4 regions of the Cupriavidus sp. GW822-FHT03E04 genome follow, and region 1 is predicted to be linked to each of the others. Evidence: predicted binding sites of a transcription regulator. Region 1 holds the regulator's gene; each other region holds the start of a gene.
What was found. Region 1 encodes sigma-54, which starts transcription at its own class of promoters, with help from an activator protein. Its sites were predicted from a motif close to TGGCANGNAANCTGCTTT; they were not measured.

Region 2: the regulator sigma-54 is predicted to act here: its motif matches at 3,480-3,497, upstream of atzF (allophanate hydrolase).
Region 3: the regulator sigma-54 is predicted to act here: its motif matches at 3,796-3,813, upstream of AC1RQC_RS27065 (circularly permuted type 2 ATP-grasp protein).
Region 4: the regulator sigma-54 is predicted to act here: its motif matches at 1,962-1,979, upstream of AC1RQC_RS05985 (collagen-like triple helix repeat-containing protein).

Annotation. Positions count from the first base shown of each region.
Region 1 covers NZ_JBXANI010000016.1:160,522-167,932, forward strand. The annotation lists gene hprK (HPr(Ser) kinase/phosphatase) at 1-794, opposite strand, end outside; gene ptsN (PTS IIA-like nitrogen regulatory protein PtsN) at 830-1,285, opposite strand; gene hpf (ribosome hibernation-promoting factor, HPF/YfiA family) at 1,670-2,020, opposite strand; gene AC1RQC_RS23915 (RNA polymerase factor sigma-54) at 2,070-3,545, opposite strand; gene lptB (LPS export ABC transporter ATP-binding protein) at 3,681-4,466, opposite strand; gene lptA (lipopolysaccharide transport periplasmic protein LptA) at 4,513-5,157, opposite strand; gene lptC (LPS export ABC transporter periplasmic protein LptC) at 5,212-5,838, opposite strand; gene AC1RQC_RS23935 (KpsF/GutQ family sugar-phosphate isomerase) at 5,854-6,837, opposite strand; gene AC1RQC_RS23940 (monovalent cation:proton antiporter family protein) at 6,989-7,411, shown strand, end outside.
Region 2 covers NZ_JBXANI010000028.1:101,495-108,905, reverse strand. The annotation lists gene AC1RQC_RS32620 (UxaA family hydrolase) at 1-1,047, opposite strand, end outside; gene AC1RQC_RS32615 (tripartite tricarboxylate transporter substrate binding protein) at 1,054-2,076, opposite strand; gene AC1RQC_RS32610 (LysR substrate-binding domain-containing protein) at 2,223-3,209, shown strand; gene atzF (allophanate hydrolase) at 3,542-5,395, shown strand; gene uca (urea carboxylase) at 5,409-7,411, shown strand, end outside.
Region 3 covers NZ_JBXANI010000020.1:64,056-71,466, forward strand. The annotation lists gene AC1RQC_RS27050 (proteasome-type protease) at 1-52, opposite strand, end outside; gene AC1RQC_RS27055 (transglutaminase family protein) at 195-1,019, opposite strand; gene AC1RQC_RS27060 (alpha-E domain-containing protein) at 1,060-2,013, opposite strand; gene AC1RQC_RS27065 (circularly permuted type 2 ATP-grasp protein) at 2,109-3,581, opposite strand; gene AC1RQC_RS27070 (gluconokinase) at 3,845-4,354, opposite strand; gene edd (phosphogluconate dehydratase) at 4,543-6,429, opposite strand; gene AC1RQC_RS27080 (MurR/RpiR family transcriptional regulator) at 6,748-7,411, shown strand, end outside.
Region 4 covers NZ_JBXANI010000004.1:33,969-41,379, forward strand. The annotation lists gene AC1RQC_RS05980 (collagen-like triple helix repeat-containing protein) at 1-1,439, opposite strand, end outside; gene AC1RQC_RS05985 (collagen-like triple helix repeat-containing protein) at 2,142-3,317, shown strand; gene AC1RQC_RS05990 (Flp family type IVb pilin) at 3,673-3,861, shown strand; gene AC1RQC_RS05995 (A24 family peptidase) at 3,862-4,368, shown strand; gene AC1RQC_RS06000 (TadE/TadG family type IV pilus assembly protein) at 4,456-4,920, shown strand; gene cpaB (Flp pilus assembly protein CpaB) at 5,003-5,974, shown strand; gene AC1RQC_RS06010 (type II and III secretion system protein family protein) at 6,072-7,411, shown strand, end outside.

The DNA of each region.
Region 1 (7,411 bases):
ATGGGCAGGCCGAGCACGTCGAGATACTGGGAGTCCAGCGGCAGGCGCTCGAATTCGCCATCGTTGCGGCGAACCAGTTGCACCACCAGCTTAAGCTTCATCTTGCGGCGTACCGCAGTCTCGCCAAAGATGGTCTTGATGTCGAGCAGGCCCAGGCCGCGCACTTCCAGCAGGTTCTGCAGCAGCGGCGGGCAGCGGCCCTCGATGAAGTCCGGCCCGAGGCGCACGAAATCGACGGCATCGTCCGCGACCAGCCCATGTCCGCGCGAGATCAGTTCCAGGCCGAGCTCGCTCTTGCCCAGGCCGGATTCGCCCATCACCAGCACACCCATGCCGAGGATGTCGAGGAATACGCCGTGCATGGTCACGCGCGGCGCGGAAATGCGCGACAGATAGAGGCGCAGGTGGTCGATCACCGCGGCCGAAGACACCGGCGTGGTGAACAGCGGTGTGGACGAGCGCGTGCAGCGCAGTTCCAGGTCGGGCGGCGGCTCCATGCCGTCGGCGATCACCAGGAACGGCGGCTCCAGCAGGATCAGCTCGCCCATCTGGCGCTTGCGCATCTCGTCATCGAGGCGCTGGTAATACGTGATTTCGGGCTTGCCCAGCACCTGGATCCGGTTCGGGTGGATCAGGTTCAAGTGGCCGACGAGATCGGCCGCGGACGTGGCTTCACGCGCGAACTCGACATCGAAGGCCCGGTCCGCGCCCTCCAGTCCTGCTACCCAGGAGAGTTTGATATCGGCTGCGTTGTCGTCGAAGATCGACTGCGAGGTGACGCCAGTGAGTTCCATTCGGGTGCTTTCAGGGACGGGCTTTCAGTGCCGGATCAAGGGTGCCATTGCGTCAGCAACTGGTGCACGTCGTCGGGGGTGGGCAGGGTAGCCAGTCCTTCGCGCATCTCGCGGTCGGACAGCAACTGGGCGATCTCGGAGAGAATTTCCAGATGCTGCTGGGTGGCCTGTTCGGGCACCAGCAGGAAGATCAGCAGCGCGACCGGCTTGCCGTCGGGCGACTCGAAGGGGATCGGCTCGGCCAGGCGCATGAAGGCGGCCAGTGGCTGCTTCAGTCCCTTGATGCGGCCGTGGGGGATCGCAACCCCCGCGCCCAGGCCGGTGGACCCGAGCGACTCGCGGGCGAACAGGTTGTCGGTCACGGTCGCGCGCGCTACGCCATGGTTGTTCTCGAAGAGGAGCCCGGCCTGTTCGAACACGCGCTTCTTGCTGGTGACGCTGACGTCGAGGTTGATGTTGCCGGGTGGCAGCAATTTAGCCAAACGATTCATGTGGAATGCGCAGGGTTTTCTAGTAAGCAGGCCCGGGGCCAGGAGGCGTCCCACCGGGCGGAAAGAGGTAAAAAAACCAAGGCCCGAGGTTTCCACCGGGTGTCCCCCCATGCCGGTGTCGGGCGTCTGGCCATTATAGAGCAGGCCCGCTTCCGCTTTGTGCATTGCAATAGCCGATGCGCTCAAGCGGTGCTGCATGCACCGGAATGGCTAGGCCGGTCAACCATGTATTGCACAGCATACACTGGTACATATGCGTTGCGGAATCCCCTGTGTGGCCCGATCGGGTAGGCTGCAACGAAAAAGCCGCGCTCTGGGCGCGGCTTGATTCCATTTTTCAAGGGACTGACACCGACGGCCCGGTATGTGGGCCGCCAGGCACGGTCATTGCTGCATCTGCGATGCGGCCATCTGATACTTGACCGCTTCACGGTCGTGGCTCTGCACGCGATCCTTGTGGCGAATCACCTGCCGGTCGAGCTTGTCGACCAGTGCGTCGATAGCGGCATACAGGTCTTCATGATGCGCTTCGACAAAGATGTCCTTGCCCTTGAGATGTAGATTGATTTCCGCGTACTGCCGCCGGTCCTTTTCTTTTGTATTGTCGACAGAGAGCAGCACACTTACGCCAATGACTTGATCGAAATGCCTGACGATACGCTCCAGTTTCGTTTCCACGTACTCACGCAGAGGGGGCGTGATGTCCAAGTGGTGTCCACTGATCTTGAAGTTCATAGCGTTTCTCCTTCTGAAAGAGCTGCATCAGGCAGGCGATGCAGCTCGGCTACAAAGTCTTACGGAGATTGACCGCGGGAATCTTGAGCGCTTCGCGGTATTTGGCAACGGTACGCCGTGCTACCACAAAGCCTTGCTCGCCGAGCAATTCGGCAATCCGGCTATCGGACAAGGGGTTCCTAGCGTCTTCGGCTCCTATCAATTGCTTGATCAACGCACGGATTGCCGTTGATGAGGCCGCGCCGCCGGTTTCTGTGGATACGTGAGAGCCAAAAAAATACTTCAGCTCGAAAGTCCCCATCGGCGTTGCCATGTATTTATTGGTAGTCACCCGAGAGATGGTGGACTCGTGTAAACCCAGTGTATCGGCAATCTCCCGCAAAACCAAGGGGCGCATCGCAATTTCACCGTGGGTGAAGAAGTTCTTTTGACGTTCGACAATGGCTTGTGCGACGCGCAATATCGTGTCGAACCTTTGCTGGATATTCTTGATCAACCAGCGTGCTTCCTGCAGCTTTTGCTGCAGTCCGGCCGCGCCTGCATCGCCTTTTGCACCGCGCAAAATCTGCGCGTACATGTCGTTGATGCGTAGCCGCGGCATCACATCCGGGTTGAGGTGGGCGATCCATCCGCCGCTCAATTTTCGAACAAAAACATCAGGCACCACGAAGTCCGCTTCTGGCCGGCTGTAGGCATGGCCGGGATAGGGCGCGAGCGAGCGGATCAGTTCATGTGCGGCCTTGAGTTCCGGTTCGTCCACTTGCAGCGCCTTTTTAAGGCGCGTGTAATCGCGCACCGCCAGCAGCTCGAGGTGGTTGGTGACGATGCTCAGCGCCAGTTCGCGCTGCGGATGCTTGAGCCTGCGCAATTGCAGCGCCAGGCACTCGGCGGCGTTGCGTGCCCCGACGCCCGGCGGATCGAAGCTCTGCAGCAGCGTGAGCACAGCCTGGATCTCGTCGACCTCGAACTCGAGCTCCTCCGGCAGCTCGCTGCAGATTTCCTCGAGCGTGGTGCTCAGGTAGCCGTCATCGTCCAGGGACTCGACCAGGAAGATAGCCAGCCCTTTGTCGCGCAGGGAAATCTTGAGCGGCGCCAGCTGTTCCATGAGGTGTTCACGCAGCGTGGGCTCGGCGTCGCGCAGCTGCATCGGGGTTTTTTCGTCGTCTTCGCCTTGCGGGCGGCGGGCGAAGTCGTCCAGGCTCCAGTCGCTGCCGTAATCCTCATTGCTGTCAGAGTAGCTGTCGTCGGCTTCGGGCGCGCCATCGGGGCGGTTCTCGCTGGTGCCCTGGCCATCGGCGGGCGCTGGCGCGGGCGCGCTCTGCAGGTTCACCGAGCCGTCCGAAGACACGCGCAACGGGCTGTCCAGCCAGTCGTTCTCACGCTCGAGCAAGGGGTTCTCGGTCAGCGCCTGTTCCACTTCCTGCTGCAGTTCAAGCGTGGACAGTTGCAGCAGCCGGATCGACTGCTGGAGTTGCGGCGTAAGCGCGAGATGCTGCGAGAGGCGGAGCTGTAGCGACGGTTTCATGCGACCTATTTTATGCCCAACTTCCGTACTGATGGAACGGAAATTGCTATCGCTGGTGTCGCTATGATCGTTTGAAGGATAAAAGGCGACACCGAAGCCGCCCGGGGGGCGATGCGCGGCAGGCGCCGCGCGCCCTTACATGCGGAAGTTCTCGCCCAGGTAGACCTTGCGCACCGACTCGTTGGCGATGATGTCCTCAGGCTGCCCGGACGCCAGCACCGCGCCTTCGCTGATGATGTAGGCGTGGTCGCAGATGCCTAGCGTCTCGCGCACGTTGTGGTCGGTGATCAGCACGCCGATATTGCGTGCCTTGAGGAAGCTGACGATGCGCTGGATTTCGCCAACCGCGATCGGGTCGACGCCGGCGAAGGGCTCGTCGAGCAGGATGAAGCGCGGCGCGGAGGCCAGCGCGCGGGCGATTTCCACGCGGCGGCGCTCGCCGCCGGACAGCGACAGCGCCGGGTTGTCGCGCAGGTGGGCAATCTGCAGGTCATCCAGCAGGGTGTCCAGCCGGCGCTCGATCTCGGCCTTGCCCAGGGGTTTGCCATCGTTGAGCTGCAGCTCCAGCACTGCGCGGATGTTTTCCTGCACATTGAGCTTGCGGAACACGGAGGCTTCCTGCGGCAGGTAGGACAGGCCCATGCGTGCTCGCTCATGGATGGCCAGGCCGCTGATGTGTTTGTCGTCGAGCACGATATCGCCTTCGTCCAGCGCCACCAGCCCCACGATCATGTAGAACGACGTGGTCTTGCCCGCGCCGTTGGGGCCCAGCAAGCCGACCACCTCGCCGCTCTTCACGTCGAGCGACACGTCCTTGACCACGGTGCGCGAGCCGTAGCGCTTCTTCAGGTGGCGCACGACCAGCGTGCTGCTGTCCTTCAGGGTGGCGGGCTGGGACGGTGCGGTTTGGGTAGCGGTCATGAAGGTGAAGTCAGAATCCGTGGATCAGGGACGTGGCGGCGTCAGGTCAGGGGTTGACGGGGGCAGTTGCCGGCTTGAGCGGCAGCGGATTGGCTGCGGCACCGCTGGCGGGCTGCTCCTGGCGGGGCGACAGCACGGCGCGCACGCGGCCCGACGGGCTGCCCGCGGTCGCGTTCTCGGCGCCGCCGCTGGCCGTGTAGAACTCGTTGCGGCTGTCATAGGTGATCACCGCGCCGCGGATCTCGTCGACCAGCTTGGCGCCGGCCAGGCGGGCCATGCGGGCGCGCCCGATCAGCTTGGACAACTCCTGCTTGCCGTCATATTCGATGCGGTCGCCCCAGCCATCGATGTACTCGTCGACGTTGTCGCGCTTCTGGCGGATATAGGCTTGCTTGCCGCCCTTGGAGGTCGCGACCGCGTACTGGTAGCCCTCGGGATCGGTACGGACTTCGGCTGCGTCGGATTTGAGCACCATGGTGCCCTTGGTCAGCACCACGTTGCCAGTCAGTACATAGACCTGCTTGACGTCATCGTAGCTGGCATTGTCGGCCTCCAGGACCAGCGGCTTTTCGCGGTCGGCCTTTTCGGCGCTGGCGGGCGCGGCCAGCGTGAGGCCCAGGACGGCGGCCAGCGTCAGCAAAGCGGCCGTGCTGCGGCGCAGACAGGACGAAGTCGTCGGGAATGGATTCATGTTGGCGTGATGGCGGTTGACGCGGGCGGTTGGTGCCCGCGGGCGGCTTCGGGGCTACTTCGTGGGACTCGCCGGCGGCGGCCCCGTGATGATGGTGCCGCGTACGTTACCCAGCAATTGTACTTCGCGAGTGACATTGTTGAAGACCAGGCCGTTGGCGGTCATCACCGACGGGCCGCGGGTCAGCTTGACAGCCTTGTCGGTCTTGACGATGTCATCGTTCACCAGCACCTGGAAATACTCCGAGGCGGCCGTCATCTGCGGATCCTTGGCGGGGTCGGGGCCCTGGGTACGCACGATGAAGGCATTGCCGAACAGGTCGATGACCGAGCCTTCCGCGTTCATCGTGCCGCGATCAGAGTGGCCGGTGACGGGCGGACGGTCGATTTCATAGGAGCGCATGGCCGGGCGCGTCACTTCGTAGGTCTGGTCGTCCTCGAAGTGGATCATCTTGTCGCCGGTGAAGCGCAGCTTGGTGTTGCCGTCCTCGGCAAGCTCGGTCGCGGAAAAACGGATCATGTAGTAATCCGGTTCATGCTTCTTGCCTACCGGCCCGGTGTCCGCTTCTTTCGGGGAGTTGACCTGCACCAGCCAGAAGGTGCTGCCCGCCACCAGTGCCATCAGCAGCAGGGGCAGGGCTCGCATGGCAAGCCGGCTCAGGGAGGACAGGATTTCCCGCATAGGCATGGGCTGGCCTCAGATGACCTTGGCGCGGGTCAGGTCGTGGATGTGGAGCGCGCCGACCAGGCGCCGCTCTGCGTCGACCACCAGCATCTGGTTGATGCGGTTCGCCTCCATCACCTGCACGGCTTCCACGGCCAGCTGGTCCGGCCCGACGGTATGCGGTGTGCGGTGCATGACCTCGCTGATGGGTACGGTCTTCCAGTCGCGCGGGGTTTCGAGCAGGCGGCGCAGGTCGCCATCGGTGAAGACGCCGATCAGGCGGTCGTCCGGGTCCACCACCGCGGTCATTGCCATGCCTTTGCGGGTGATTTCCATCAGGGCCTGTGCCAGCGGCGTGCTCTCGCGTACCTTGGGCACCGCGTTGCCGCTGCGCATGACGTCGCGCACGTGGGTCAGCAGCTTGCGCCCGAGCGCGCCGCCCGGATGCGAGCGGGCAAAGTCTTCCTCGCCGAAGCCGCGGGCATCCAGCACCGCCACCGCGAGCGCGTCGCCCATCGCCAGTGCGGCGGTGGTGCTGGCGGTCGGGGCCAGGTTGAGCGGGCAGGCTTCTTTTTCCACGCCGGCATTGAGGTGCGCGTCGGCCAGCTGGGCCAGCGTGGAGGCGGGGTTGCCGGTCACGGAGATGAGCTTGGCGCCGATGCGCTTGACGATCGGGACAATCGAAAGCAACTCGGCGGTCTCTCCGGAATTGGAAAAGGCGATCAGCACATCGTCGCGCGTGACCATGCCCAGGTCGCCGTGGCTGGCCTCGGCCGGATGCACGAAAAACGCGGGCGTGCCGGTCGAGGCCAGCGTGGCCGCGACCTTGCGGCCGATGTGGCCCGACTTGCCGATGCCGGACACGACGACGCGCCCGCTGCAATTGAGCGTCAGTTGCACGGCTTGCGCAAATCCGTCGTCCAGGCGGCCTGCGAGGGCAGCGACGGCGTCGGCTTCGATCTGGAGGGTTTCGCGAGCGAGCCTAAGTGCTCGATCCGCATTGAAATTAGCTATCATGGCGACGAAGTATACCAACGAATGCGATGGCGCTTGGGCTGTTCCTGGGATCGGGCGGCCGGGGCGGCCATCGCGCTTGCCGTAATCCGCCGGCAGGGCCGCCCGCACCGGGCCGGCCCGGTGCCCGGCGCGGCGTACCCTGACCCTGTCGATGCACTCTCCGCTGGACCTTACCCTTGTCCTGCTGGCCGCCGCCGTGTTTGGCGTGGTCGCGTTTCGCATGTTGCAGTTGCCGCCGATGCTGGGGTACCTGGTCGTGGGCATCCTGATCGGGCCGCATGCGCTCGGCCTGGCCAGCGATACCGCGCAAACCAAATACCTGGCCGAGTTCGGCGTGGTCTTTTTGATGTTCTCGATCGGCCTGGAGTTCAGCCTGGGCAAGCTCAAGGCGATGAAGCGGCAGGTGTTCGGCCTGGGCGGCTCGCAGGTGGTGCTGTCGCTCCTGGCCGTGATTCCGGCGAGCTGGGCGTTCAACTGGCTGTTTCCGCTGTCCTGGCAGGCCTCGGTGGCGCTGGGCGGCGCGCTGGCCATGTCATCCACCGCCATCGTGTCCAAGATGCTGTCGGAGCGGCTG
Region 2 (7,411 bases), on a different contig from region 1:
GCCGTTGAACTGGGCGTTCTGGCCGGCGGTGTAGCGCTCCCACCAGGCCAGGCGGTCCAGCAGTTTCTGGCCGACTTCCGGCGTGACGGCGCGGCGCGTGAGCATGTATTCCACGCCGTGGATCTCGGGGGTTTCCGACAGGATGGCGGTGCCGCCGTGGCGCACCAGGATGTCCATGGCCGCGCCGAGCGCCGGGTTGGCGCTGATGCCGGAGAAGCCGTCGGAGCCACCGCATTCCAGGCCGATCTTCAGGTGGCTGGCGGGCACGGGCTGGCGCGTGGCGGTATTGGCGCCGGGCAGCATCGCCTCGATGGCGCGGATGCCGGCCTGGATGGTGGCCGCCGTGCCGCCGCTGTCCTGCATGACCATGGTGCGCACGTGGCTGCCGGGCACCAGGCCTTGCGACTCCATCAGGCCCGCTACCTGGTTGCGCTCGCAGCCCAGGCCCACGATCAGCACACCGGCCAGGTTGGGGTGGCGTGCATAGCCCGCCAGCGTGCGCCGCAGCACGTCGAAGTGCTCGCTGGGCGAGGACATGCCGCAGCCGCTGCTTTGCGCGAAGGCGGCCACGCCGTCCACATTGGGAAAGGCCGCCATGCGCTCGGGCGTGAAGTGGTCAGCGATATGCCGGATCACCGTGGCCGAGCAGTTCACCGACGACAAGATGCCGATGAAGTTGCGCGTGCCAACCCGGCCGTCGGGCCGCACGAACCCCATGAAGGTGGCGCGCTCGGCCTCGGGCACATAGTCCACCGGCCGCACGTCCTGGCAGAAACCCGGGTCGCGATAGAAATCCACCAGCGCCAGGTTGTGCGAATGCACATGATCACCGGCCTCGATGTCGCGCTCGGCCACGCCGATCACGGTGTCGAACTTGCGGATCTGGGTGCCCTTGGCAATGGCGCAGGCGGCAATCTTGTGCCCCGCGGGCACCTGGGCGCGCACGCGCAGCCCCAGTTCAGGCAGGTGCTGGCCAAGGCTCAGGGCGTCCCGGGCAATCAGGACGTTGTCGTTCGCATGCAGGCGGATCAGGGCGGCGGAGTTCACGTTGGGTCAGCCTTGTTGCAGCAGTTCTTTGAGCTTGAGGCGCTGGATCAGGTGGGTTTCCTGGTCGTACACCGTGCTGATGTAGCGCTTGTATTCCGGGCCGTCCAGGTACATCACCGGCGCGTCGATGCGGGCGGCGACCTGCTGGAATTCCTTGCTAGCCACGGCCTGGCGGAAGGCGTCGCGCAGCTTCTTTTCCACCGCCGGATCCAGGCCGACGGGCGCGCCGATGCCATTGGGCGCTTCCACCACCACGTTGTAGCCCAGTTCCTTGAGCGTCGGCGTGTCCTTGAAGCGCGGCGTGCGCTGGTCGCCCCAGGTGGCCAGCAGGCGCAGCTTGCCGGCTTCCACGTGGGGCGCCCACGAGCTGGAATCGGCCAGCAGGTCCACTTGCCCGGCGAGCACGTCCTGCAAGGCCTGCGCGCCGCCCTTGTAGGCGATGGCATTGAAGCGCACACCGGCGGCCTGCGCGAATTCTTCCATGCCCACGTGGGTGGCGCCGCCGATGCCGGCATGCGCATAGGTGAGCTTGCCCGGATGCGCCTTGGCCTCGGCCACGACGTCCTTGAGCGACTTGAAGCGCGAGTTCGCCGGCACCGCGATGCCGAAGGTCTGGCCGGAGGTGCGCGCCAGGTAGGTCAGCTCGCTGCGCGGGTCCAACTGCAGCATGCCAAGCTGCGAGAAGCGCGTCACCGAGATCGGCACCTGGCCGATGGTGTAGCCGTCCGGCTTGGCGCGGGCCAGTGCCTTGGTGCCGATCATGCCCGATGCGCCGGCGCGGTTTTCCACCACGATGGATTGCTTGAGTACGCCGGACGCCACCTGGCACAGCGCGCGCATGGACTGGTCGGCGGTGCCGCCAACGGGCCACGGGCAGATGAAGGTGATGGGCCGGTCCGGATAGTCGGCGGCACGTGCGAGGCCCGGCAGCAACAGGCCGGCACTGCCAGCCGTCGCAGCCGTGGCGGCAGCGGCGCCGCTGATGAGCAGGCGGCGCCGCCCGTGGTTGATGCCGTGGGGTGCGGTCATGTGTCGTCCTCGCAGGGTGTCGTTATTGGAGTCATGGGCTGGTGGCAACGTCCACCGGTCAGGCTGGATTGTGGCAAAGCCATTCATAACAATCCAATCAATCATCGGAATGGCTTCATAACCTTAAAGTTAAGTAGAATCGTGGCATGCCCCAGATCGACCGCGCCCTGCGCTCCAATATCAAGCTACGCCACCTGCAACTGGTGGTGGCGCTGGACGAGTTCCGCCATCTCGGCCATACCGCCGAGTTCCTCTCCGTCAGCCAGCCAGCCGTCTCCAAGATGCTCACCGAGGTGGAGAAGACGCTAGGCCTGACGCTCTTCACGCGCTCCACCCGCGGCACCGAGCCCACGCTGGCGGGCGCGTCGCTGGTGCGTTTTGCCCGCTCGGTGCTGGCGCAATATGAGCGCACGCGCGACGAGATCGCCGCGGAGGCCAGCGGCGCCGCCGGGCGCACCCGGGTGGGATCGATGGGCGCGGCCCTGCCGGTGCTGCTGGCGCAAGCCATAGGCCTGCTCAAGCAGCGCTCGGCCCAGGCCACCGTGCTGGTGGAGGAGGGCGACCTGCCCCACCTGCTGCCCAAGCTGCGCATCAGCGAACTGGACCTGATCGTGGGGCGGCTGGAGCCTGGCTACGCCGCCCCGGACCTCATCACCGAGCCGCTCTATAACGAGCCGATGGTGGCGGTGGTGCGCAGCGGCCACGCGCTGGCAAGCAAGCGTGCACCGGGCTGGGCGGACCTGGCCGGCATGCCTTGCGTGGTGCCGCCGCCATGGGCCTCGCTACGGGTCAAGATCGAGCAGGAGTTCTACCGCTTTGGGCTGCAGCCGCCAACCGACCTGATCGAGTCGTCGTCCTACCTTGCCATCACCACCTTCGTCTCCCAGCTAGATGCCGTGGGCTTCCTGGCCAGGTCGGTGGGGCAGCAGTTCGAGCGGGAAGGCCGCTTCCATATTCTGCCCTTGGACATAGCGCTGGAGCTGCCGCCGGTGGGCGTGATCACGCTGCGCGAGGGGCGGCCCACGCCCAGCAGCATCCAGCTGGTCGAATGCCTGCGGGCAGCGGCCGGGCAATTGGCCGCGCCGCCGGCCGGTGCGAAGAGGCCGGCGCGCGCGCCGCGGCGCACGAAATAGCCAGCCCGCCGCGATCAGCGCGGCCTGGCCAGCAGGTACTTCGCCAGCGCGTGGAACGCCGGGATAATCCAAGCGCTAGCGGAGCCGGCCCACGACGCACCACATTGCGGCTCGGTCGTTCCCACAGGCACTGTTTAGGTCCACGCAAGCCGCCCCATGGTGCGGCTTGCGCGGGTGCCCTGCATGCGTATTCGGCCCGCGAAGGCGCCCTGGTGACCAATCTCCCTGAAATGTAAGAGGAATACATTTGAATACATTTTCCTTCTTACATGGCATGTCTCCTGCTTTGTTGGTCTGCAACGCCCTCATGTATACAACCTGGGATACAAGCGATGACCAGCAAGACGCCTCTGCGCCGATCCGCCGCCAGGCTTGGCAGTTGCCGAACGCTGCCTGACTGGCAACAGCTCTACAAGACGCGAGGCGCCTCGCCCGCGGACGCGCTGGCGCCGTTCCTGGACCTGGACGCAGCGGACCCGGCCTGGATCGCGCGGCTGGATGCGGCGCGGCTGCAGTCCCAGCTAGCTGCGCTGGCCGCGCGCGTTGAAGAAGCGGGCGGCCAGCTCGATGCGTTTCCCCTCTACGGCGTGCCGTTCGTGGTGAAAGACAACATCGACGTGGCAGGGTGGCCCACCACGGCGGCGTGTCCCGCGTTTGCGTATGTGGCCGAGCGCGATGCCGGCGCGGTGGCGCGGCTGCGCGCGGCCGGGGCCATTGTGGTGGCCAAGGCTAACCTGGATCAGTTCGCCACGGGCCTGGTGGGCGTGCGTTCGCCTTACGGCGCGGTGCCCAACACCTTCGATGCGGCATATGTCAGCGGTGGCTCCAGTTCGGGCTCGGCGTCTTCGGTGGCGCGCGGCTGGGTGCCGTTCTCACTCGGGACCGATACGGCGGGCTCGGGGCGCATTCCCGCGGCATTCAACAATATCGTGGGCCTCAAGCCGACCCGGGGCTGGCTCTCCAGCGCCGGCGTGGTGCCGGCCTGCCGCACGCTGGACTGCGTCTGCGTGTTTGCGCTGACGGTCGACGATGCCGCGCTGGTGGCGGAGATCGCCGGCGGCTTCGACCACGACGATCCTTACTCGCGCACCTATCCGCAGAGCGCGCCTGCCGCGCTGGCGCCATCGCCCGTGCTGGGCATTCCCGATGCGCCGGCATTCTTTGGCGATACGCAGGCGCAGGCCAGTTTCGAGCAAGCGCTGACGGACTTGCAGGCCATGGGCGCCAAGCTGGTGCCGATTGATTTTTCGCCATTCGCCGAGTTGGCCGCACTGCTCTACCAGGGGCCATGGGTGGCCGAACGCTTCCTGGCGGTGAGCCAGCTTCACGCCAGCCAGCCGGAAGCCATCGATCCGGTCGTTCGCGTGATCGTGGAGGAAGCGGGCCGCTATAGCGCGATGGACGCGTTCAGCGCCGAGTACCGGCGCGCGGCGCTGACCCGCGCTATCCACCTGGCGCTGGCAACGGTCGATGCGCTGGTGGTGCCGAGCGCGCCGTCGATCTATACGCTGGCCGCCGTGCAGGACGATCCGATCCGCCTGAACGCGCGGCTTGGCACCTATACCAACTTCGCCAACCTGGCTGACCTGTCGGCGCTGGCGCTGCCGGCCGGTGCGCGCGAGGACGGCCTGCCTGCCGGCATCACGCTGATTGCCCCGGCCTGGGCGGACCGCGCGTTGGCCCGCTTTGGCCGGCAGTGGCAGGCGGCGCAAGCGTTGCCGCTGGGCGCCACCGGGCGGGCTTGTCCCGTTGGTGCGCAGCGCGCGACGCCGGTCACGCCGGGATCGGTGCGGCTGGCCGTGGTCGGCGCCCACCTTAGCGGCATGCCGCTTAACCATCAACTGCTCACGCGCCACGCGGCCTTTGTGGAGGCTTGCCGCACGGCGCCGTGCTACCGGCTTTATGCGCTGGCGGACACGATCCCGCCCAAGCCCGGGCTGGTGCATATCGGCACAGGGCAGGGCGCGCCGATCGAAGTCGAGCTCTGGGATGTGCCACTGGCCAGCTTTGGCGCCTTCGTCGCGGAGATTCCCGCGCCCCTTGGCATCGGCAAGCTGCTGCTGGAAGACGGCCGGCAAGTTACCGGGTTCATCTGCGAACCCCGAGGCCTGGAAGGCGCCAGCGATATCACGGCATTTGGCGGCTGGCGCGCCTATCTCGCCAGCGCGGACGCCAACGCAACCTGACCCGGGAGCGCCGATGTTCCACACCGTACTGATCGCCAATCGTGGCGAGATCGCCGTGCGGGCCATTCGCACCCTGCGTGCGCTAGGTATCAAGAGCGTGGCCGTGTATTCGGATGCCGATCGCAATGCCGCGCATGCCCGGCTGGCCGATGTGGCCGTGCCGCTGGGTGGCGAGCGTGCGGCGGATAGCTACCTGGTGGCCGAGCGCGTGCTGCAAGCCGCGTTGGATACCGGCGCGCAAGCCGTTTTCCCCGGCTACGGCTTTCTGTCGGAGAGCGCGGCGTTTGCCGAGGCCTGCGAGGCGGCGGGCCTGGTGTTCATTGGCCCGACGCCGCACCAGCTCCGCGAGTTTGGCCTGAAGCACCGGGCGCGCGAGCTGGCCGCCGAAGCGGGGATACCGATGACGCCCGGCACCGGCCTGCTCTCCAGCGTGGAACAAGCCCTGCGGGAGGCCGCGCGCATCGGCTATCCCGTCATGCTCAAGAGCACGGCCGGCGGGGGCGGTATCGGCCTGTCGCGCTGCGCTGATGACGCCGAGCTGAGCGCGGCCTTTGACAGCGTGCAGCGGCTGGGCGAGCAATTCTTCAAGGATGGTGGCGTCTTTATCGAGCGCTGCCTGGACCGCGCGCGGCATATCGAGGTGCAGATCTTTGGAGATGGCGCGGGCCGCGTGGTGGCGCTGGGCGAGCGGGATTGCTCCACGCAGCGCCGCAACCAGAAGGTGGTGGAGGAAACCCCGGCACCGCACCTGAGCGAGACCACGCGCCACGCGCTGCATCGGGCCGCGATCCAGCTGGGCGAATCGGTGCGCTACCGCTCTGCCGGCACGGTGGAGTTCATCTACGACGTGGAGCGGGAGGATTTCTACTTCCTGGAGGTCAATACCCGGCTGCAGGTGGAGCATCCCGTGACCGAGCTGGTGACCGGGCTGGACCTGGTCGCCTGCATGCTGAAGGTGGCCGCGGGCGATGCGCTGGACTGGGATGCCATCTCCCGCCCGCCGCAGGGTGCGGCCATGGAGGTGCGGCTCTATGCGGAGGATCCGCTCAAGCAGTTCCAGCCCTCGCCGGGCACGTTGACCGAGGTGGCCTTTCCGGACGGCGTGCGCGTCGACGGCTGGGTCGAGACCGGCACGGAGGTGTCTGCCTTTTACGATCCGCTGCTGGCCAAGCTGATTGTCCACGGCCCCACCCGCGCTGCCGCGCGCGCAAGGCTCGCGGCAGCGCTGGCCGCCACGCGCCTGTGCGGCATCGCCACCAACCTGGACTACCTGCGCCAGATCGTCGACTCGCCCGAGTTCACCACGGGCCGCGCCTTCACGCGCATGCTCGACCGCTTTCCCTACGCGCCGGCAGTCATCGAGGTGCTGGAGCCAGGCACCTACACCAGCATCCAGGACGTGCCGGGCCGCACGGGCTACTGGCATATCGGCGTGCCGCCGTCCGGCCCGATGGACGACTACGCCTTCCGGCTGGCCAACCGCATCGTTGGCAATCATCCGGGCGCGGCCGGGCTGGAATGCACGCTGGTGGGGCCACGCCTACGTTTCCATGGCGCGGCCGTGGTGGCGCTGGCCGGCGCGCCTTGCACGGCAACACTCGACGGGATGAACGTCCCGTTCTGGGCGCCAATCAGCGTAGCCCCTGGGCAGGTCCTGGCGCTCGGCAAGGCCACGCAAGGCTGCCGCACCTACCTTGCCGTGCGCAATGGTTTCGATGTGCCGCGCTATCTGGGCAGCCGGTCCACCTTCGCGCTCGGGCAGTTCGGCGGGCATGCCGGGCGCACGCTGCGGCTGGGCGACATGCTCCCGCTCGGCCAGCCGCATCTGGCGGCCAGCGGCGTCGAGGCCCCGGTGACGGCGCCGCAGGCCGCCCCCGCCGCACTGGTGCCGGCCTACGGCCAACATTGGGAAATAGCGGTCCTGCACGGCCCGCATGGCGCTCCCGACTTCTTTACGCCGGCATCCATGGAGACTTTTTTCGCCACGGACTGGGAGGTGCACTACAACTCCAACCG
Region 3 (7,411 bases), on a different contig from region 1:
CGGAAAGGAACACCAGCCCGGCATCCAGCCGCATGGCTACACAGTACGTCATGATCTTGTCTTGTAATGGTGCACATTCACGCCTGGCGCTTCGCCAAGCCTGTCGCCCGGGCCAAGGCCGCATTCTAGCGCCGCGCCGGTGCGCCCGGAAACGTGCGGCACGCCCGTTTTTGGTGCACGGCGCACCACTTCATTCACTGCAACGGCGCAATGGCGATCTCGACCGCCAGCCGCTCGCCGCTGCCACCTTCGCGAATCCCGCGCACCGGTGCAGCCATGCGATAGTCACGCCCGACCGCCAGCCGGATATGGCGCGCGTCGCTCAGGCAGCCGTGGGTCACGTCGATGCTGCACCACAACTCCTTGCCGGCATCCACGCAGACATCGGCCCAGGCATGGCTAGCCAATTCCGACGCGGCCGGGTCATAGAAATAGCCGCTGACGTAGCGCGCCGGCACGCCCAGGGCCCGGCAGCATGCCACCATCACCTGCGCCTGGTCCTGGCAAACCCCGCTGCCCAGTGCGAATGCGTCGCTGGCCGAGGTGTCCACATCGGTGCTATCTGACCGGTAGCGCACCCGCCCGGCGATGCCATTGGCCAGCGCCAGCAGCGCGGGCACCGTCGCCCCCGCCGCCAGGTAGGGCGCGGCAAAATGCACCATCTCCGGCTTGGCGGCGGTCAGCGGCGTGCCGCCAAGGTAATACAGCGGCGACACACGCGCCTCGCCAGCCGGCGGCGCATCGCAAAAGAACGGCCCGTCCGCATCCATTGGCGGCGTGACATCGACCACGCCGCTGGCCTCGATCACCAGCGTATGTGCTGGCCCGGCCACAGTGAAGCTGTGCACGATATTGCCGAAACCGTCACGCGCCTCGGACAGGTTGCCGGGAACGGACAATTGCCATTCCTGCACGGCCTGCAGCGGGCCCGAGCGCGGCGCGAGCCGCAGTTCGTGCACGCTGCGCAGGACCGGCTCGGCATAACGGTAGACCGTCTTGTGGTGAATCTTGTATTTCATGATGTGGCGAGGCCGGCACAACCTCCCCACTTCATATAGGTCAGGCAGCGAGCAGCGGCACGAGGAAATCCCGGCTGATGCCGTTGCCGAGGTCGCCGATGCGCTCCAGGAAACTGGTCAGGTAAGCATGCAGCCCGACGGCGAAGATGTCGTCGATGCGCGCATATTTCAAATCGGCGTGGAGTTTACCAGCCTGGCGCTCGGTCTCCGAAGAAAGGTGGTTGCCCACCAGCGCCAGGATCGACACCACCTCGTCCATGCTGGACACCAGCGAGCGCGGCATGTCGGGACGCAGCACCAGCAGTTCGGCCACGCGCTCGGGCGTGATCACGGTGCGATACACCTTGCGGTACACCTCGAATCCCGACACCGAGCGCAGGACAGCCGCCCAGTGATAGAAATCGTTGGCGTCGCGATTGGGATCGCTATCGTCGACCGTGCTGGCCTGGAACTTCACGTCCAGAATCCGCGCGGTATTGTCGGCGCGTTCCAGGAACGTGCCCAGCCGCATGAAGTGGAAGGCATCATCCTTGAGCATGGTGCCAAACTGCACGCCACGGGCAAGGTGGGAGCGGAACTTCACCCACTCGAAGAACTGCGAAGGATCCTCGCGCAGCACGCCGTCGGCGATCATGCGCTGCACGTCGAGCCAGGTGGTGTTGATGGTCTCCCAGACCTCGGTGGTCAGCGAGCCGCGCACGGCGCGGGCGTTCTCGCGGGCCGCGCGCAGGCAGCTCATGATGGACGAGACATTGGTCATGTCGCGCACCATGAAGTCGATCACGTCGTCGCGCGTAAGCAGGCCGTACTTCTCGTCGAACACCGTGGTCAGCTCGGAGATATCGAGCATGGCCCACCAGCCTTGCTCCGCCACTTCCGCGGATTGCGGCAGCAGCGAAGTCTGGTAGTTCACGTCCAGCATGCGCGCGGTGTTCTCCGCGCGTTCGGTATAGCGCGCCATCCAGAACAGATGGTCGGCGGTGCGGCTAAGCATGGTCAGTCCCCTCGTACAGCGCTGTTCGCCCGCGCGCCGCCGGCAACGCGGCTGCCAGCGCGGGAATCACAAACAATCCTTGCGTGCGCCGCGCGTCAGCGCTCCAGCACCCAGGTGTCCTTGGTGCCCCCGCCCTGCGAGGAGTTGACCACCAGCGAGCCTTCGCGCAGCGCAACGCGGGTCAACCCGCCCGGCACCATGCGCACATCCTTGCCGGACAGCACGAACGGACGCAGGTCGATATGGCGCGGCGCGATCCCCGACTCGACATACGTCGGGCAGGTGGAAAGCGCCAGCGTGGGCTGCGCGATGTACTGCTCGGGACGCGCGCGCACGACCTCGCGGAACGTATCGATCTCCGCGCGCGTGGCGGCAGGCCCCACCAGCATGCCGTAGCCGCCGGCCCCGTGGGTTTCCTTGACCACCAGTTCGCTCATGTGGTCCAGCACGTACTGCAGGTCGTCCGGGCGGCGGCACATGTACGTCGGCACGTTGTTGAGGATCGCTTCCTCGCCAAGGTAGAAGCGGATCATGTCGGGCACGTAGGGATAGATCGACTTGTCGTCGGCCACGCCCGTGCCAATGGCGTTGCAGATGGTGACGTTGCCCGCGCGGTAGACCGAGAGCAGCCCCGCCGCGCCCAGCGTGGAATCCGAGCGGAACACCAGCGGGTCGAGGAAGTCGTCGTCGACCCGGCGGTAGATCACGTCGATGCGCTGCGGCCCCTGGGTGGTGCGCATGTAGAGGTGCTCGTCCTGTACGAACAGGTCGCTGCCCTCGACCAGTTCCACGCCCATTTGCTGCGCCAGGAAGGCATGCTCGAAGTAGGCGGAGTTGTACATGCCGGGCGTGAGCACCACCACCGTGGGATCGGCGATGTTCTGCGGCGAGACGCCGCGCAGCATGTCGAGCAGCAGGTCGGGATAGTGCGCCACCGGCGCCACGCGATTGCGCGCGAACAGGTCCGGGAACAACCGCATCATCATCTTGCGGTTCTCCAGCATGTAGGACACGCCGGAGGGCACGCGCAGGTTGTCTTCCAGCACGTAGAACTCGCCCTCGCCAGCGCGCACTACATCGATGCCCGCCACATGGGCGTAGATATCACGGGGCACGTCGATGCCGAGCATCTCGGGGCGGTACTGCGCGTTGTTGTAGATCTGGTCTGGCGGGATCACACCGGCGCGGATGATGTCCTGCCCGTGATAGATATCGTGGATGAAGCGATTCAGCGCCGACACCCGCTGGCGCAGGCCGCGCTCGAGCGTTGCCCACTCGCTGGCGGGGAAGATGCGGGGAATGACATCGAACGGGATGGTTCGTTCGGTGCCGCTGTTGGACTCGTCTTTTTCACCGTAAACGGCAAACGTGATGCCCACGCGCCGGAAGATGAGATCCGCTTCGGCGCGCTTGTTGTCCATGGTGCCTTCGGACTGGCGCGCCAACCAATCCGCGAACTGCTTGTAATGCCCCCGCACGGCACCTGCCGGCAGGGACTCGCCCGCGTGGATTGCTGCTGCCACGCCATCTTGCCAATCGAGCATCTCGTCGAAAAACCGCGCCGCCATGATGGCCGTTCCCCCATGATTTGGGTGCCGCCCAAACTGCCGGCTATCCCGTTTTGATTGGCTTGTTGTTCCCGGCACAGCACCTTGAGATCACCACCCGAGGCCCGGCGGCTTGGCCGCGGACCATCTCGTCATGCTTCGAAGTGCTGTCCCTATAGGATACCTATGACCACGAAAGCCGCAAGCGGCAGGCATTCGCGCCATCAAACATGGATAAGCAAGATGTCTGCCAGCCTTCGCTTCGGGCCAGCCTTGGCATCGGTTCAGCGGGCGATCGCCGCGCTTTTTTCTGCCTGCACTCCGGCCAGGATGCGCTGCACCAGCGCCTCCGGCGTCTGGCGGATATCGAGCACCAGGGCGTCGCGCGGCTCCTCCAGGGTCTCGAACTGGCTCTGCAGCAGGGCGGGATTGAAGAAGTGGTCGCTGCGCTCGGCCAGGCGGCCGCCAATGACCGTAGCATCGCCCTTCATGTAGACAAAGGTCACGCCGCCATCGGCGGGCGTCAGGCGGTCGCGGTAGGTTTGCCGCAGCGCGGAACAGGTAAAGACGTGGGTGCGCCCCTCGGCGCGGGCCGCATCGATCGCCGCGCGCATCGCGGCCAGCCAGGGCCAGCGGTCGTCGTCGGTCAGCGCGATGCCGTTGTGCATCTTCGCCTTGTTGGCGGCGCTGTGGAATTCATCGGCATCGTGGAAGCCGCATTGCAAGGTCTTGGCCAGCAACTGGCCGACCGTGGTCTTTCCGCTGCCGGAAACGCCCATCAGGATGTAGATCATGTCTGCTCCAATGATCATGTTCGGATGGTTTTCCCATCCTTGTCGGTAGTCCCCGCGCCGGCGGCCGGTCGGCTCCGCAAGCGTTCAGCCATGAAGCCATGATAGGACCCGCATGGGCCGGCTCGGGGTCGTCTCCGCCAGCCATCGGCTGCCGGGGACACAAATGACACAAATTTAAGGGGCGCTGCCTATTGTGCGACGGCCGCGCCCGTTTGGACAGCGCCGGGCGCGTCGGCCTCGGAGAGGTCCAGCGCGCTGCCGCCCTCCTCCGCGATCCGCGCGTTGCGGCGGAACAGCCCGAACAGGCCCCGGCCGACGCTGAAATTCGTAAAGGCGTCGTCCGGCAGCACGGCTGAAGCACGCGTGGCCAGGTCGCCGTCGCCATTCGCGGCGCCAAGCCATTCCAGCGTGCCTGCCACGGCGTCCACGCGGATCCGGTCGCCGTCACGCACGCGCGCCAGCGGGCCGCCGGCAAGTGCCTCAGGCCCCACATGAATGACCGCCGGCACCTTGCCAGAAGCGCCGGACATGCGGCCATCGGTCACCAGCGCAACCTTGTAGCCGGCGTCCTGCAGCGAGCCCAGCACCGGGGTGAGACGGTGCAGTTCTGGCATGCCGTTGGCGTTGGGTCCCTGGAAACGCACGACCGCGATCATGTCGCCCGTGAACTCGCCGGCTTCGAACGCGGCTTGCAATTGCTCTTGCGAGTCGAAGACGCGTGCCGGTGCTTCGATCACCCGATGCTCATCCGCCACCGCCGACACCTTGATCATGCCGCGGCCAAGATTGCCTTGCAGCAGGCGCAAGCCGCCCTCGGTGGAGAACGGCTCGGCCGCAGTGGCCAGCACCGTGGCATCACCGCTGACGGCGGCGCCGTCGCGCCACTGCAGCACGCCGTCGATCATCACGGGCTCTTGCGTGTAACGGGCCAGGCCACGCCCGGCCACGGTTTCCACGTCCTCGTGCAGCAACCCGGCGCTGAGCAGCTGGCGAATCACGTAGGCCACGCCGCCCGCGGCGTGGAAGTGATTCACGTCGGCCGAGCCGTTGGGGTAGACACGCGCCAGCAGCGGCGTGATGCGCGAGAGGCGGTCGAAATCATCCCAGTCGATGAGGATGCCCGCCGCGCGCGCCATCGCCACCAGGTGGATGGTGTGGTTGGTCGAGCCACCCGTGGCCAGCAGGCCGACCACGGCATTGATCACCGCGCGCTCGTCGACGATGCGCGCCAGAGGCAGGTAGTCGCCGCCCCGCGCCGTCAGGGCCAGCGCGCGTTGCGCGGCGGCGGCGGTGAGCGCGTCGCGCAGGCCGCTGTCGGGATGCACGAAGGCCGCGCCCGGCATATGCAGGCCCATGATTTCCATCAGGAACTGGTTGCTGTTGGCGGTGCCGTAGAAGGTGCATGTGCCGGCGCCGTGATAGGCCTCGCACTCGGCCTCCAGCAAGGCTTCGCGGCCAACCTGGCCGGTTGCGTATAGCTGGCGCACGCGCGCCTTTTCCTTGTTGGACAAGCCCGTCGACATCGGCCCGGCCGGCACGAACACCACCGGCAGGTGGCCGAACTGCAGCGCGCCCATCAGCAGGCCCGGCACGATCTTGTCGCACACGCCCAGCATAACCGCGGCATCGAAGGTGTTGTGCGACAGCGAGACCGCCGTGGCCATCGCAATGGCATCGCGCGAAAACAGCGACAGTTCCATGCCGGCATTGCCCTGCGTGATGCCATCGCACATCGCCGGCACGCCGCCCGCCACCTGCGCCACGGCGCCAACGGCACGCGCGGCCTCCCGGATCACGCCGGGATAACGTTCGTACGGCTGGTGGGCCGACAGCATGTCGTTGTACGCGGTAACGATGCCGAGGTTGGCAGCATGCTCGACCCGCAGCTTGAGCTTGTCGTGCGTGGGCAGCGCGGCCAGGCCGTGCGCGAGGTTGGCGCAGGACAGCCCGCGCAAGGGGCCCAGCTCCTGCTGGGCGCGTTCGCAACGCGCGAGATAGGCGGCGCGGCTGCGCTGGCTGCGCGCGATCACGCGCTCGGTGACGGCGTGGACTTCGGCGTGGAGGGCTTTTGACATTGGGGGGAGTTCCTGGTCGTGATGCCTGATCGTATCCGGGAGGACTGGGGGGACTTGCGGTCGCTATTGTTTGTAGATTTTCTACATTATATCGAAAGCCAATTTGAAAACACCATGCGTGCACATCACAAAGCGCTTTATTCATGGCATATTTAGCGCACATAGGTGAAATCCCTACCCGGTAGTCACGCTGAAGCCGCGATGACCCCGCCTCTGATTATGTAGAATATCTACATGCCGCTCGATCCGTCGAGCCACGGATTCCGGGGCCAAAGCCAGAACAACTCCCCGGCACAGACAGCCCATCCCTGCCCTACCATGCGCGACCGAATTCTTGCCGTCTACGACACGCTTCGCCCTTCCGAACGCCGCCTTGCCGACTATGTCGCCCGCCACGGCGCCAGCGTGATCCGCTTGTCGATGCCCGAGCTGGCCGAGCGCGCAGGCGTATCCCAGCCCACCATTGCGCGCTTTTGCGCGGCGCTGGGCTACGACGGCTTTCGCGAGTTCAAGCTCCAGTTCGCCCAGAACGTGGGCGGCGGCACGCCCTTCGTGCACCAGGACGTCAAAGCCGAGGACCGCCCCGCCGATATCGCCGGCAAGGTGTTCGACCGCACCATCGCCACCCTGATGACCGTGCGCAACGCATTGTCGGCAGACCAGATCGAACATGGCATCCAGCTGCTCGCCGCAGCCAGGCGCATCGAGTTCTATGGCTGCGGCAACTCGGGCATCGTCGCCCTGGATATCCAGCACAAGTTCTTCCGCCTCGGCATGCCGACCGTTGCCTACTCGGACTCGCACGTCTTCAGCATGTCGGCGGCGCTGCTCGGACCCGGCGACGTGGCCGTGCTGGTCTCCAACAGCGGGCGCACGTGGGACATGCTGGCCGCCGCCACGCTCGCCCGCGCCAGCGGTGCCAGCGTGCTGGCGCTGACCCACAGCGGCTCGCCGCTGGCCGCGCTGGCGGACGTCTGCGTGT
Region 4 (7,411 bases), on a different contig from region 1:
CCGCCGAGGCCGCCCAGCAGGCCACTCACGAGGCCGGTAACCGGCGCCAGTGCGTTGTTGCCCGAGCCGCTGCCGCTGCCTGCGCCATTGCCGCCGGTGACACCAGCGACGATGCCGGTAACCGGTGCGAGCGCATTGCCTGCGCCGCCACCCGAGGCACCGCCAGCTGCGCCGGTGACCGTGCTCACCACGCCGCTGACAAGGTTGGTGACAGGCGCGAGCGGGCTGCTTGCGCTGCCGCTGCCGAGGCCGCCGGTGAGCCCGCCGGTCAGGCCACTGACCAGGCTGGTGACGGGCGCGAGCGGGCCGCTCGCGCTACCACTGCCCAGGCCGCCGGTGAGCCCGCCCGTCAGGCCGCTGACCAGGTTGGTGACAGGCGCGAGCGGGCCGCTTGCGTTGCCACCCGTCAGACCACCCGTGAGGCCGCCCAGCAGGCTCGTGACCGGCGCCAGCGGGTTGCCAGTACCCGTGCCGCTCGGGTTGTAGGCCACGCCGCCAAGCGCGGCCACCGTGCTGCCCGCGCCAGCGACGATGCCGCCCACGCCCGACACCACCGGCGTGTTGGTCTGCTTGATTGTGTTGCCCGCCGTGGCCAGGCCGCCGCCAAGCGTCGCCAGGAGATTGTTGACCGGAGCTCCCAGGCCGGTTGCCGCCCCGAGCGTCTGCGTGGTGCTGGTGAGTTGCGAGGTGAGCGGCACGATGAGCCTGCTGACGCCGCCGGTGAGCTGCTCCACGGGGCCGGTCGAGAGGGCCGCGCCGAGCTGGGCGCCCGCGCCATTGACCGCGGTGCCGACTTGCGAAACCAGTGAGCCCACCGGTGTGGTGACGGCTGCCAGGGGCGACAGCGGACCGCTGCCCAGGCCGCTGACGAGCGAGCCGGCGTTGGTCACGGCATTGCCCACCTGACTGACTACGCCGCCGGTGCTTGCCACCGTGGTGCCGAGCGGGTTGGTGGCATTAGGGATGTTGCCCAGGCCGTTTTGCACGCCGTTGCCCAGGGTGCTGACCGCGGCGCCGAGCGAACCGACCACGCCACCCAGGCCATCCTTGGATTGGGTCGAGAGAATCGGCAGGTTGGTGTTCTTGATCTGCGTGCCGAGGTCGCTCACAGCGTTGCCGGCGGAGGTCACGACGCCACCCGCCTGATCGACGATCTTGCTGGTCGGCGTCAGCGCGGCCGTGTTGCCACCGTTATTGCCACCGTTGTTTCCGCCATTGTTGCCGCCGTTGTTCCCACCGTTATTGCCGCCGTTGCTGCCACCGCCCGTGCTGGCGTTGGTGCCGCTGCCGCCGGCGGTGCCTGCGCTGGTACCGCCGCCATTGCCGGTGCCCGCACCACTGCCGGTATCCATGGACGTTGTGCCACCACCACTTGCGCAACCGCCAAGTGCCAACAGCGAGCCGAGCAGTGCCGTGATGAGGATCTGTTGAGTACGCATGACCTTTTCCCTTTTTTCTTCCCGTCGTGAAATCACGGAGCGCGTGGCGCCTGCCGTGGTGTCACTCCATAGCGCAAAGGGTGTGCCAGTGCGTGCCAGCATGCCGCCGGCTCGTGCGCGGACGCCGGATAAAAACGCGCCAAGCCTTGCCGCGCTTGGGTTTGAAGAGGATGAGACATAGCCGGTAAAGGACCAGACATGAGCGCGCTGTGCGGTGTTTCAGTGTTACGCGTTACGTAACGCCGCGGCGCCGATACGGAACAACGCGGACTTGTTCCCTGCGCCGCTGCCGCATGCCACCGTGTCGGCAACGTGTGGGCAGGCGGTGCGTGCGCAGTTGCGCATCGGGAACATCGAGGGGGGAACATGTTACGTAGCACGTAACACGCCGCGCGGCTTGGGGGCGCCTTGCTGTGCAACGTGACGCGTGACTGGCCCATGTTCGCCATCCCGCGTCAATCAACGGTTTGCGCGGCGGCGCCAGCGGTGATGGCCTGCCTTGCCGACAGCGTGCCATGCAGCTGGCACGCAGCTTGCGGTATTGACTCCCGACAAGCGCGGCGCACAGCGCGGCGCGGAGCAAACGCCTTCGTCGTATTGCGGTATTGCGTTCCGCGCTCAAGGCTTCGCATGCATCGTCCAAGAGCCAATTCGATTGCAGTTCCAAAGGAGAACCTTCCGCGAGGAAGACCAGGAGATCCCATGAAAGCGCATTTCGCCCCGATGTCATCCATGACCCTCGCCTGTGCCGCCGCACTGTTGCTGCTGGCAGGTTGCTCCTCCGGCGGATCCGGCAGCGGCGTGAGCCCCAGCGCCGTCACGCCAACCACGCCCCCTCCGAATACACCGGCTGCGACGCCCGACACCACGCCCACCGCCAAGGTCACTGAAGGCGTGGGCAATACGGTGGTGGCAGCGGGCAATGCGGTGAGCGATATCGGCAAGCAGATCCAGGCTGCGCAAGTGCCGCTGCTGCCTGACGCCACGCGCAACGCGCTCGGCGGCGTAGTGGTAAATGCGGGGAACACGGTTGGCACGCTAGGCGTGGGTGTGCGCGACGGCCTTGGCAAGATGGGTGCAGTCACCGATCCGCTTGGCATCACCGTGTCCAGCACGGGCAACGTGGTGCAGAAAGCCGGCGTCACGGTATCGAGCGCGGGCGATCTCGTGAGCAGCCTCGGCACCGGGCAACTGGCGCCGCTAGGCGCGGTGACCACACCCGTGGGCGGCCTGGTCAATCAGGTTGGCGGCGCGGTGACGATGGCCGGTGGCAAGCTCGGCGAGGCGCTCTCGACCGGCCCCGTGGCGCAAGTCACCGGCAGCGTGAGCAAGGTGATCGTGCCGCTGACCACGCAGGTTACCACCGCTACGCAAACGGTTGGCGGAGCCACCGGCCTTGGCGCGCCGCTGGACAAGCTGCTGGCAACCCTTGGCAACTCCGTGGCCAGCGGCGGCAGCCTGCTGACCAATACCCAGGCCCCATTGGTCTCCAGCCTCGGCGGTGTCGTGACCGAGGCCGGCAAGACCGTCGCCGGGGCCGGCGTGCTGGTGCACGGCAACGGCACCGGCGGCAATCCGCTCGGCGGGTTGCTCGGCAACCTGCCTCTTGGCGGCATCGCGGGCGGTTCCAGCTCGGGCACGGGCGCAGGCGCGGCAGGCATGCTGGCTCCCGTGACAGGCTTGCTGGGGGGCGTGACGGGTGGTGCTGCCGCGGGCACTGGCACTGCCGGCGCGCTGGGACCTTTGGCCGGTTTGCTGGCGCCTGTGACGGGCGTGCTGAGCGGCGCGCGCAACGCTGCAGCGGGTGCGGCTACGACGACATCGAGCACGCCGAACACGCCGGGGCTGACCAATCTGCTCGGTGGCCTGGCTCGTTAATTGTTGATCTGAATACGTCGAATACGTCGATACGTCTTTACGGTGCGCAGTTGTCCTTACCCCGCGGCTGCGCATCCTTTTACATCACACCGCGCCAAATGGCTCACCCGAACGGGTGTGGTATTTGACGCGAGTAGAACTTTTGCTCTTTAAAAAACACTGTTTTCAAACGGACGTCAGCCATTATGCTGAGACAACTATAACTCCAAGGGGGGGTATGGTTGATACATGGCTTTGATCTATAAATTGTTCACCAGCGTTACCGCTCGGTACTAACCTGGCCACAAGAGCGAGGCGGTATCGGAGGGGTAAGCGGACGCTGCGTGATGACATAAATTAAAATCGGAGTGACATCATGAAAAACGCTTTGGCACGCTTTCTTCGGGACGAACAAGGGGCAACCGCAATCGAGTACGGGTTGATTGCGGGACTCATTGCTCTGGCTCTTATCGGCACGGTCACCCAACTAGGCACTGACGTCAGTGCTCTGTTCACTCGCTTGAGCAGCAAGGTTACGGCCATTCTTCCCGCATCCGGTGGCTAAGTGTTAGCCCTAATTGCCGCGTTATTCTGCGCGGCAGTCATCTGGACCGATTTCGCTTATCGCAAAGTACCAAATGCCGTGCTGGTTGCCACGATTGTGGCAATGAGCCTGGCGCTTGCGTTCGGGCCGCCTCCTGAGCCTGGGGTGGCTTCCCGGCTGCTCGGCTTTCTGGCGGGCCTGCTGGTCATGTTGCCGGTTTATGCACTCGGCCGCATGGGCGCGGGCGACATCAAGTTCTTCGCCGTCACAGGCTTGTTCACTGGCCCCATGGGGCTGGTGACGGTATGGGTCGTCGGCAGCCTGCTGGCGCTTGCGCATGCCTTGCTGGTGCGCATGCAAGCTGGCGCGGTCTGGGCTGTATGGCGAGACCATTTCACAAGCTTGTTGCAGCGAGGCGGCGGCATGAGCGTCCCCGGTGCGGTGCGCCATACAGCGGAGGAGCGCGGCATTCCGTACGCCGCGTACCTTGCGATCGGTTTGTTGGTCTGGATGATTTTGGGAAGGTAGCTGCCGCGCGGGCGAGGGGCTGTTAGCCAACCGCCTGTCGCCCGCGCCACCGGTCGGCGCAAAAAGTAAAAGATAACCGGGTGAAGTATGCCATTGCGGGGAAACCATGCCGTGCGGACGCGCTCGTCCGGAACGGCTGCGCTTGAATTTGCCATCGTGCTGCCGGTTCTTCTGGCTGTCGTGATCGGCATTGTCTATTTCGGCATCGTGCTGGCCCTGCAGCAGACACTGACGCTTGCTGCGGAAGAAGGTGCCCGTGCAGCCCTGCGTTACCCCAGTGGGGCATCGGCCAATAACGCGGCTGCCACGCAAGCCTTGCGGGTGAGCGCGGCTTCGACGACGGCTTTGGCTGTGCTGCCTGCCTCAATCAGCAGCGTCATTCCCACCGCCAATATTGCGCAAGTTGTCTCCTGCGCCAATCCAAGCGGCTCGGTATGCGTGACGGTAACGCTGAACCTTCCCTCAAGCGCGATCTTGCCGGTCATACCCGGGGTACCGATTCCCACAACGCTGACTGGCAGCGCGACGGTGCAACTGGCACCTGACACATGAGGATCTGCCCACGCCACGAGCGGATGCCGTTTGTCGACATGTGCCTAAGCCAGATTCCATTTATCCAAACCAGAGAGTTCGCATGACCAGCAAACAGATCCGCGTGCTTGCCATCGCGCTGCTCGTCCTTGCCGCGTTGCTGGCGTTGCTCGCGTGGCGCGTGGCGCGTACGCCGGCCAAACCAGCGGAGCCCGTAATGGCAAGCATGCAGTCGTATCCGGTGGTGATCACAGTGAAGCCGATCGAAGCCGGCAAGCCGGTCCCCGTCGACGCGCTCAAGGTAGAGCAATTGCCCATCAATCCGGCGGGGGCTTACACCGAAGTGGCCCGCGTGGCAGGCCAGGTGCCGCTGGTTGGCATCGGCGCGAACGTGCCGGTACTGGAAAGCCAGCTGCTGGCGGGCCTTGCCACTCAGGTGAAAGAGGGCGAGCGCGCGGTGGCGGTTGCGGTCGATGAAGTGATTGGCGTTGGCAACCAGGTGCAGCCGGGCGACTTTGTCGATGTGTTCGCGGTGTTCCGCCGCGATGGCCAGGAGATCGCAGGCAGCCAGGCGCGCATGCTGCTCGCGCGCCTGCGCGTGCTGGCCTATGGTGCGGGGACGGTCAATGAAGCCGCCAAGCCCCCGCCCGAGCAAATGATGGCGCGCCGCGAAGGCGCGAAGACCGCCGTGCTGGCAGTGCCGGTGGCCAACGTCGGCAAGCTGGCTATCGCACAGCAAACCGGGCGCCTGTTGCTGGCCCTGCGCAATCCCGACGATCCGGATGTTCCCACCGAAGGCTTGTTTGAGGATCCCGCACCGGTCATGCAGGCAAAGACGCAGGCAAAAGGCGGGGCGCCTGCCGCAGCGCTGGCGCCATCCGATCGCGCAATGGCAGGCGTTGCGCTGGCAGGGATCGCGGGTGGGGCACGAGGTGAAGCGCTTCCTGTCAAGGCAGCGCCATCGCCTGTCCCGGCACCTGCAGCCATCGCGCAGCGCGCCCATGGCGCGGGCGCGAGCAGCGTCGCGCAAAACAGTGTTGAGATGATCCGCGGCGGCAAGCGCGAGATCGAATGAAGCCAGGCACGCCGTCGTGGTCGAAGCATGCCTCGTGCACGCCCGCCGGATTGCATTTGGATTGGTGTTTTCAGTGTTACTTCTGGATAGTCGATTGATGAAATCCATTCTTGCCGGGGCCGCCACCATCCTGGCCGTCTGCTGCACCGTCCCCGCGGCGTGGGCGCAGCAGGCCGATGGCGGCGTGCGTGATCTGAGGCTGGTGGTGGGTAGCCAGCGTGAGCTACGTCTGAACAAGCCACTGGAACGCGTGGCGATCGGCAACCCTGCCGTGGCGGATGCGTTGCTGCTAAAGAGCGGCTCGGGTGCCAACGGCGTGCTGGTGGTGGCCAAGAAGCCGGGCGCTACCGAGCTGATGGTTTGGCCGCGTGGCGAAGCCGCGCAAACCTACCGGGTGCAGGTGGATGCGACGCGAGGCGAGTCCGGCGATCCCGACGTGACAGTGTCGGGCGGGGGCGCACTGATCAGCGGCGAGGCGCGTGATGCGCAGGCTTCGCTGCGCGCCCAACTGGCGGCGCGCTCGGCCACCGCTACCGCCGAAGGCAAGGGTGGTGTGGTGATCGATCGCTCCACGATTCCGGTCAGCAGCACGGTGCAGGTCGACGTGAAAGTGGTCGAGGTCAGCAAGACCGTGCTCAAGGAGGTGGGGTTCAATTTCTACCGGAACAACGGCGGCTTCGCCTTTGGCACGTTCTCCCCGTCGTCGCTGAACAAGTTCACTTTCACACCGCGAACGGACTCCACGCCGGGTTCGCTCAGTGCCGACATCAGCTCGCCGATGAGCAGTGCCTTCAATCTTGTCGCGGCGTCATTCTCGCGCGGGATCTTCGCCAACCTGAGCCTGCTTGAGAGCAATGGCATGGCGCGGGTGCTGGCCGAACCGAGCCTGGTGGCGCTGTCCGGGCAGAGCGCGAGTTTTCTTGCCGGCGGGGAGATCCCGATCCCGGTGCCGCAGGCACTCGGCACGACCACCATCCAGTTCAAGCCCTTCGGCATTGGCCTGACCGTGACGCCCACCGTGCTAGCCAAGGATCGCATTGCCTTGAAGGTGGCGCCTGAAGCCAGCGATCTCGATCCGTCACGCGGCATATCGATCAACGGTGCCATGGTGCCTGCCATTGTCACCCGCCGCGCCGACACCACGGTGGAACTCGGCGATGGCGAGAGCTTTGTGATCGGCGGGCTGGTCAGCCGCACCACGGTCAGCAACGTCAACAAGGTGCCTTTGCTCGGCGACCTGCCGATCATCGGCACCTTCTTTCGCAACCTGAACTTCAACCAGGAAGACCGCGAGCTGATGATCGTGGTCACGCCGCGCCTGGTGCGCCCGCTCGCCAAGGGCGCGGCGGCCGTGGCCGCGGTCAGCGAGGATGGACGCACCAGCGGCAACCCCAATGTGTGGGGCCGGTATGTGCTTGGCGAATACGTCGATCCGAC